One region of the Bradyrhizobium sp. 215_C5_N1_1 genome, then DNA from elsewhere that is predicted to be linked to it. Evidence: predicted binding sites of a transcription regulator. Region 1 holds the regulator's gene; each other region holds the start of a gene.

Region 1 (2,263 bases):
GATCATGTTGCGCGCCTTCATCCAGTTGATGCAATCGGCGAGCGCGACCCAGGCACCGGTGATCGAGGCCGTGCGCGTGCCACCGTCGGCCTGGAGCACGTCGCAATCGACCGTGATCTGGCGCTCACCGAGCGCTTCGAGATCGACGATGGTGCGAAGCGAGCGGCCGATCAGGCGCTGAATCTCGACGGTGCGGCCGCTTTGCTTGCCGGCGGAGGCCTCGCGGCGGGTGCGTTCGGAGGTCGCGCGGGGCAGCATGCCGTATTCGGCGGTGACCCAGCCGCGGCCCTGGCCCTTCAGCCACGGCGGCAGGCGGTCTTCCAGCGTGGCGGTGACCAGCACATGGGTGTCGCCGAATTTCACCAGGCAGGAGCCTTCCGCATATTTGACCACGCCGCGCTCCAGCGTCACGGGGCGCAATTCGTCGGGCGCACGGCGGCTTGGCCGCATGGGAAATCCTCCAAAACTCTCGGAAAAGGGCTATTCGCGGTGCTTGTAGGTGGGGTGAGGGTGGGCGGCAAGGCTTTTTCACCCCGGGTTTTCCACCCCGCAAACGCCACGCTTGTCAGAACCCTCCGGGATGGACAAATTATAAGCGTCTGAGAGGAGTTACCGTCCGTGGCCCATCACGATCCGATCCATCTGATCGCGCCGCGCGCAGGCCTCGCCCAGCTCAACGAGCGCTCCCGCGACATCTTTCGTCAAATTGTCGAAAGCTATCTCGCGACCGGCGAGCCGGTCGGCTCGCGCAATATCTCGCGGCTGATCGCGATGCCGCTGTCGCCGGCCTCGGTCCGCAACGTCATGGCCGACCTGGAACAGCTCGGCCTGATCTATGCGCCCCACACCTCCGCCGGCCGTTTGCCGACGGAACTGGGCTTACGCTTCTTCGTCGACGCCCTGATGCAGGTCGGCGACCTCAATGACGCCGAGCGGCAGTCGATCCAGAGCCAGTTGACGTCGGTGGGTCACGCCCAATCGGTCGAGGCGGCGCTGTCGGAGGCGCTGACGCGGCTGTCCGGTCTCACCCGCGCCGCAGCGGTCGTGTTGACCCCGAAATCCAATGCGCGGCTGAAACACATCGAATTCGTCCGGCTGGAACCCGAAAAGGCGCTGGTGATCCTGGTCGGCGAGGACGGTCAGGTCGAAAACCGCGTGCTGTCGCTGCCGCCGGGAGTTCCCTCCTCGGCGCTCACGGAAGCCGGTAATTTCCTCAACGCGCGGATCCGCGGCCGCACGCTGGCCGAGGCGCGGCTCGAGCTCGAAACCGCGCTCGGCGAAGCCCGTGCCGAGCTCGACCAACTGACGCAGAAGGTGATTTCGGCCGGCATTGCGAGCTGGTCCGGCGGCGAGAACGAGGACCGCCAGCTGATCGTTCGCGGCCACGCCAATCTGCTCGAGGATCTGCACGCGCTGGAGGATCTCGAGCGCGTTCGCCTGCTGTTCGACGATCTCGAGACCAAGCGCGGCGTGATCGACCTTCTGGGGCGCGCCGAGACCGCTGAGGGCGTGCGGATCTTCATCGGTTCGGAGAACAAACTGTTTTCCTTGTCGGGCTCCTCCACCATCATCTCGCCCTATCGGGATGCCGCCGGCCACATCGTCGGTGTTTTGGGCGTGATCGGGCCGACGCGGCTGAATTATGCCCGCGTAATCCCGACCGTGGACTACGCCGCGCGCATCGTCAGCCGCCTCCTGGGGGGCTGATCGGCGTTTCCTCCGATCACGGGCGCTTGATTTTCGTGAGCTTAGGCACGATATCCGGGCCAACAATCCCTTGAGACGAGTTCGAGAAGAGAGCCGATGACCGATCGAGACCGGCAGCCCGACGACACGACCCCACCGACCGACGAGCCGGTGGTGTCAAAACCCTACATCATGCCCGACGATCCGGAGCCCGGCTCGGTCGAGCTGTTGCAGAAGGAAGCCGCCGAGGCGCGCGACCGCATGCTGCGGACGCTGGCCGAGATGGAAAATCTGCGCAAGCGCACCACCAAGGAAGTCGCCGATGCCCGCCTCTACGGCATCACCGGCTTCGCCCGCGACGTGCTCGACATCGCCGACAATCTCCAGCGTGCGCTCGATGCCGTTCCGGCCGAGGCCCGTGCCGCGGCCGATCCGGGCCTGACCTCGCTGATCGAGGGCGTCGAGCTCACCGAGCGCTCGCTGCTCAACGCGCTGGAAAAGCACGGCGTCAAGAAGTTCGATCCGCAGGGCCAGAAGTTCGACCCGAACTTCCAGCAGGCGATGTACGAGGTGCCGG
Region 2 (2,263 bases), 3.2 Mb from region 1:
GAGGTGACCTTCTTGGAGTTCTTGACGAGGTCGGCGACCACGGCTTCCACGGCCAGGTCGATACCACGCTTCAGGTCCATCGGGTTCATGCCGGCGGCAACCGACTTTGCGCCTTCACGAACGATCGCAGCCGCGAGCACGGTTGCGGTGGTGGTGCCGTCGCCGGCCGCGTCAGCCGACTTGGAGGCGACTTCGCGCACCATCTGCGCGCCCATGTTCTCGAACTTGTCGTCGAGCTCGATCTCCTTGGCGACGGTGACGCCGTCCTTGGTGATGCGGGGAGCGCCGAACGACTTGTCGAGGACGACGTTGCGGCCCTTGGGGCCGAGCGTCACCTTGACGGCGTTGGCGAGGATGTCGACGCCACGCAGCATCTTGTCGCGTGCATCGACGCCGAATTTGACTTCTTTAGCTGACATCTGGATTTTTCCTTAGGTGTTTAGCTGGTGGGGAGAGGGGGCTCTTAGGCCGCCTTCTTCTTGGAAGCGGGGACGTCGAGGACGCCCATGATGTCGCTTTCCTTCATGATCAGCAGGTCGACGTTGTCGATCTTGACCTCGGTGCCGGACCACTTGCCGAACAGCACGCGGTCGCCGACCTTCAGGTCGATCGGGATCAGCTTGCCAGCTTCGTCGCGGCCACCGGGGCCGACGGCGACGACTTCGCCCTGCGAGGGCTTTTCCTTGGCAGTGTCGGGAATGATGATGCCGCCGGCGGTCTTCTCTTCTGCGTCGATACGCTTGACCACGACGCGGTCGTGAAGCGGACGGAATTTCATGCAGTCCTCCTAAGTAGTTGCACGGTATGGGAATTTTTTGGCGTTAGCAGTCTGTGCCCGCGAGTGCTAGCACAGGCGAAGCTGAAATAGGACAGGAATTTTGCGGGGGCAAGGGCTTCTAGCAGAAAATTCGGCACTCTGAAGGCCCGGGTGCCAGAATCTCTTTACCATCGTTAACCCGCTCGGTGACCGTATTAGCACGGAGCCGTCTCTGCTGCTAAAGCATTGAATTTCAACAGCTTGTTAAACTTTTGGGCTTGAGATGGATTGTCAGTTTGCGTCACATTTCTCTCATGTGAGCGCATCAGTACCGGGTGGCTCGTAAGGCGCACACCGACCAAGCCGCCCTTTGAATGCGCTCCTGCAAAGGAGGTTGGCATGGGCTTGCGGAGTGGGGGCGTTTCCGAAGATTTCCGGAAACAGCTTTTGGGTTACGGGCTGACGACGGCGCAAATTCTCTATCGGATGCCCGATCATCCCTCGCTTCTCCAGACCTACGTCTGGCAGAACTACGACATGTTTCCGAAATTTCCGGCGCTGAAGGATTTCCTGGCGTTCTGGCAGGAGAAGCTCGACGGTCCGCTCCATTCGGTGACCGTCGCGCATTCCAAGCTGATCAAGCCGGCCGAGCTGCGCGCCGTGGATGGCGTGTTCCGGCTGCATTGAACAGCGCGCCGGCATCGTAGAGTGGGCAAAGGCGCGCTCGCGCCGTGCCCACCATCTCTCCGCGATTGCATCTGGCAATGGTGGGCACGCTTTCGCTTTGCCCGCCCTACGATATCTCGTTCTGTGCTAGCCTCCGCCCATAACAACAGGGAGGCGGCCCATGGCCAAGAAAACAAAATCGCGCAGCGCAACCCAGGCCGCGGTGAAGAAGCGGAGCGGAGCCAAGGCCGTGGCACGATCCTCGGCGCGCAAGGCGGTGAAGGCGAAGGCGCGCACGACACCGGCGAAGGCCGCTCCGAAAAAGCCCGCCCGTCCCAAGCAGCGCATCGCCATCAGCCATCACCGCGAGGAAGACTTCAAGGCCGACGGCCTGCGCGCCTACGCAAAGTATCGCGACCTCGGCATCGCCGAAGCCAGCCACGGCCTCGCGCAAGCCCACGTGATCCGCCTGCAAGGACCCTGCGATCCGAACGAGGTGTCGAAGCTGCACTTCCACGACGTCGAATTCCAGATGGTCTACGTGCTCAAGGGCTGGGTGAAGACCTACATGGACGGCCAGGGCGAGACCTTGATGAAGGAAGGCAGCGCCTGGACCCAGCCGCCGAAGATCAAGCACATGATCCTGGATTATTCGGATGACGTGGAGCTGCTGGAGGTGATCCTGCCGGCGGAGTTCAGGACGGTGGAGTTGAAGGCGTAGACGCAGTCGGGAAGGGCGCGCACGTCTCTCCGCTCGTCATTGCGAGGAGCCCTTGCGACGAAGCAATCCAGACTATCTCCGCGGAAAGATTCTGGATTGCTTCGCTTCGCTCGCAATGA
Region 3 (2,263 bases), 7.5 Mb from region 1:
CGCCGGCGACGTCGGCCACGCCTCGCAGGACGACATCGACGCGCTGTTCGACTGATCGGGCGCGGCATTACGGAAAAACAAAACGCCGGCGAGAGCCGGCGTTTTTTGTTTTTGGAGCATCCCCTCCACTGTCATCGCCCGGCTTGATGTTCAGCCCGGGACATGACCGGGCGATCCAGTATTCCAGAAACTGCGAGGCTAGAACCGAAAAGCCGCGGCGTACTGGATGCCCCGCCTTCGCGGGGCATGACGAAGTAGAGAGACTACGCCCTTGGCGCGCAGCGGACGTAGACCATGTTGCCGTAGCGGGTGGCGGCGTCCTTGTCGATGAAGCGGGTGATCAGGACGCGGCCGTCGAAGGAGACGATCTCGCGGTCCTGCTCGCCGGGGGTGGGCCCCGCCGGGCCGATGTAGTTCTTGCCGCTGGGCGAGCCCTTCAGCCGCAGCTCCTGCGGCGTCGCCTGGTCGGCGAGATGCATGATCACGCCGCCGGAGGAACCGGCGGTGATCACGTAGGGATTCTTGCACTGCGCCCGGGCCGCGGCCTCGGTGCGGGCACGGTCGGCCGGGTTCTGGAACGAGGCGAGACCCCAGCGGCCGACGATCTCGTCGGCGCGGATGCTCGCCGGCATTTCCGGGCCGGTGCCGGGCTCGGCCTCGGGCGGCGGCGAAGACGACGAGAACGACGGCAGGCTCATACCGCCGCCACAGGCGCCAAGCAGCAGCGCCAGGCAGGAGGCGGCCGCCAGATTGGCAACCGTGCGTGCGTGAGCTGACCTGATCATGACATTCCCCCGAGCAAACCGTCCCCCAAATGAGACCCCGACCGCATCCCTCCTGCAGCCAAGCGCAAAACCGCTGTCGGAGCAATGACGTCCTTTATACGCCAGCGCGACCAATATGTTTCTATAGACACGATCCTATATCCGCCTCACCAATCGCTTAACCACCCTTGCTTGACAGGATCGCGGCCAAGCCATATTTCCGGGCGCACTATTAGCACTCGGAAAGCCCGATTGCTAAGCGCGCCGTTCGATCCTCGGCAAGAGGGTGGACGGACGCCGCCCCTACCCACTTCCATTCCTTCCGAAGCGAGCCTCCAAAGGGAAACGTCATGGCTAAATCCAAATTTCGTCCGCTGCATGACCGTGTCGTGGTCAAACGTATCGACGCCGAGGAAAAGACCAAGGGCGGCATCATCATTCCGGACACCGCCAAGGAAAAGCCGTCCCAGGGCGAGGTCGTCGCCGTCGGCCCCGGCGGCCGCGACGAGGCCGGCAAGCTGATCCCGATCGACCTCAAGGTCGGCGACCGCGTGCTGTTCGGCAAGTGGTCGGGCACCGAGGTCAAGATCGACAACGAAGAGCTCCTGATCATGAAGGAGTCGGACATCATGGGCGTCATGGCCTAAAGCCGCCAGCCTGAACAGCCGCTGAATGTCATGCCCGGATCGCGCGATCCGGGCATTCGGTCATTCCGCAAGCGGCAGACACATCACGAAACACGAGGGATTGAAGAAATGGCTGCCAAAGACGTCAAGTTTTCCGGAGACGCGCGCGAACGCATGCTGCGCGGCGTCGACATTCTCGCCAACGCCGTCAAGGTGACGCTCGGTCCGAAGGGCCGCAACGTCGTCATCGAGAAGAGCTTCGGCGCACCCCGCATCACCAAGGACGGCGTCACCGTCGCCAAGGAGATCGAGCTCGAGGACAAGTTCGAGAACATGGGCGCGCAGATGCTGCGCGAAGTCGCCTCCAAAACCAACGACACCGCGGGTGACGGCACCACCACCGCGACCGTGCTGGCCCAGGCCATCGTGCGCGAAGGCGCCAAGGCTGTTGCCGCCGGCATGAACCCGATGGACCTCAAGCGCGGCATCGACACCGCGGTTACGGCTGTCATCAAGGACATCGAGAAGCGCGCCAAGCCGGTCGCCGCCTCCTCCGAGGTCGCCCAGGTCGGCACCATCTCGGCCAACGGCGATGCCGCCATCGGCAAGATGATCGCCCAGGCGATGCAGAAGGTCGGCAACGAGGGCGTCATCACCGTCGAGGAGAACAAGTCGCTCGACACCGAGGTCGACATCGTCGAGGGCATGAAGTTCGACCGCGGCTATCTGTCGCCCTACTTCGTCACCAACCCCGAGAAGATGACCGCCGAGTTCGAGGACGCCTACATCCTCCTGCACGAGAAGAAGCTGTCCGGCCTGCAGGCCATGCTGCCGGTGCTGGAAGCCGTGGTGCAGTCGGGCAAGCCGCTCGTC

The links. The regulator HrcA, encoded in region 1, represses chaperone genes, less so after heat shock. The targets are predictions, from matches to a motif close to GTTAGCACTCNCNNNNNGNGAGTGCTAAC.
Region 2: a site for HrcA is predicted at 821-849, ahead of AB7G19_RS16000 (co-chaperone GroES). Genes of this name have one in related genera too.
Region 3: a site for HrcA is predicted at 996-1,024, ahead of AB7G19_RS37015 (co-chaperone GroES). Genes of this name have one in related genera too.

The regions. Positions count from the first base shown of each region.
Region 1 is NZ_CP197228.1:217,907-220,169, reverse strand. It holds gene rph (ribonuclease PH) at 1-450, opposite strand, end outside; gene hrcA (heat-inducible transcriptional repressor HrcA) at 619-1,707, shown strand; gene grpE (nucleotide exchange factor GrpE) at 1,804-2,263, shown strand, end outside.
Region 2 is NZ_CP197228.1:3,401,058-3,403,320, forward strand. It holds gene groL (chaperonin GroEL) at 1-419, opposite strand, end outside; gene AB7G19_RS16000 (co-chaperone GroES) at 464-778, opposite strand; gene AB7G19_RS16005 (usg protein) at 1,157-1,444, shown strand; gene AB7G19_RS16010 (cupin domain-containing protein) at 1,605-2,144, shown strand.
Region 3 is NZ_CP197228.1:7,720,770-7,723,032, forward strand. It holds gene AB7G19_RS37005 (protein phosphatase CheZ) at 1-55, shown strand, start outside; gene AB7G19_RS37010 (hypothetical protein) at 264-785, opposite strand; gene AB7G19_RS37015 (co-chaperone GroES) at 1,115-1,411, shown strand; gene groL (chaperonin GroEL) at 1,520-2,263, shown strand, end outside.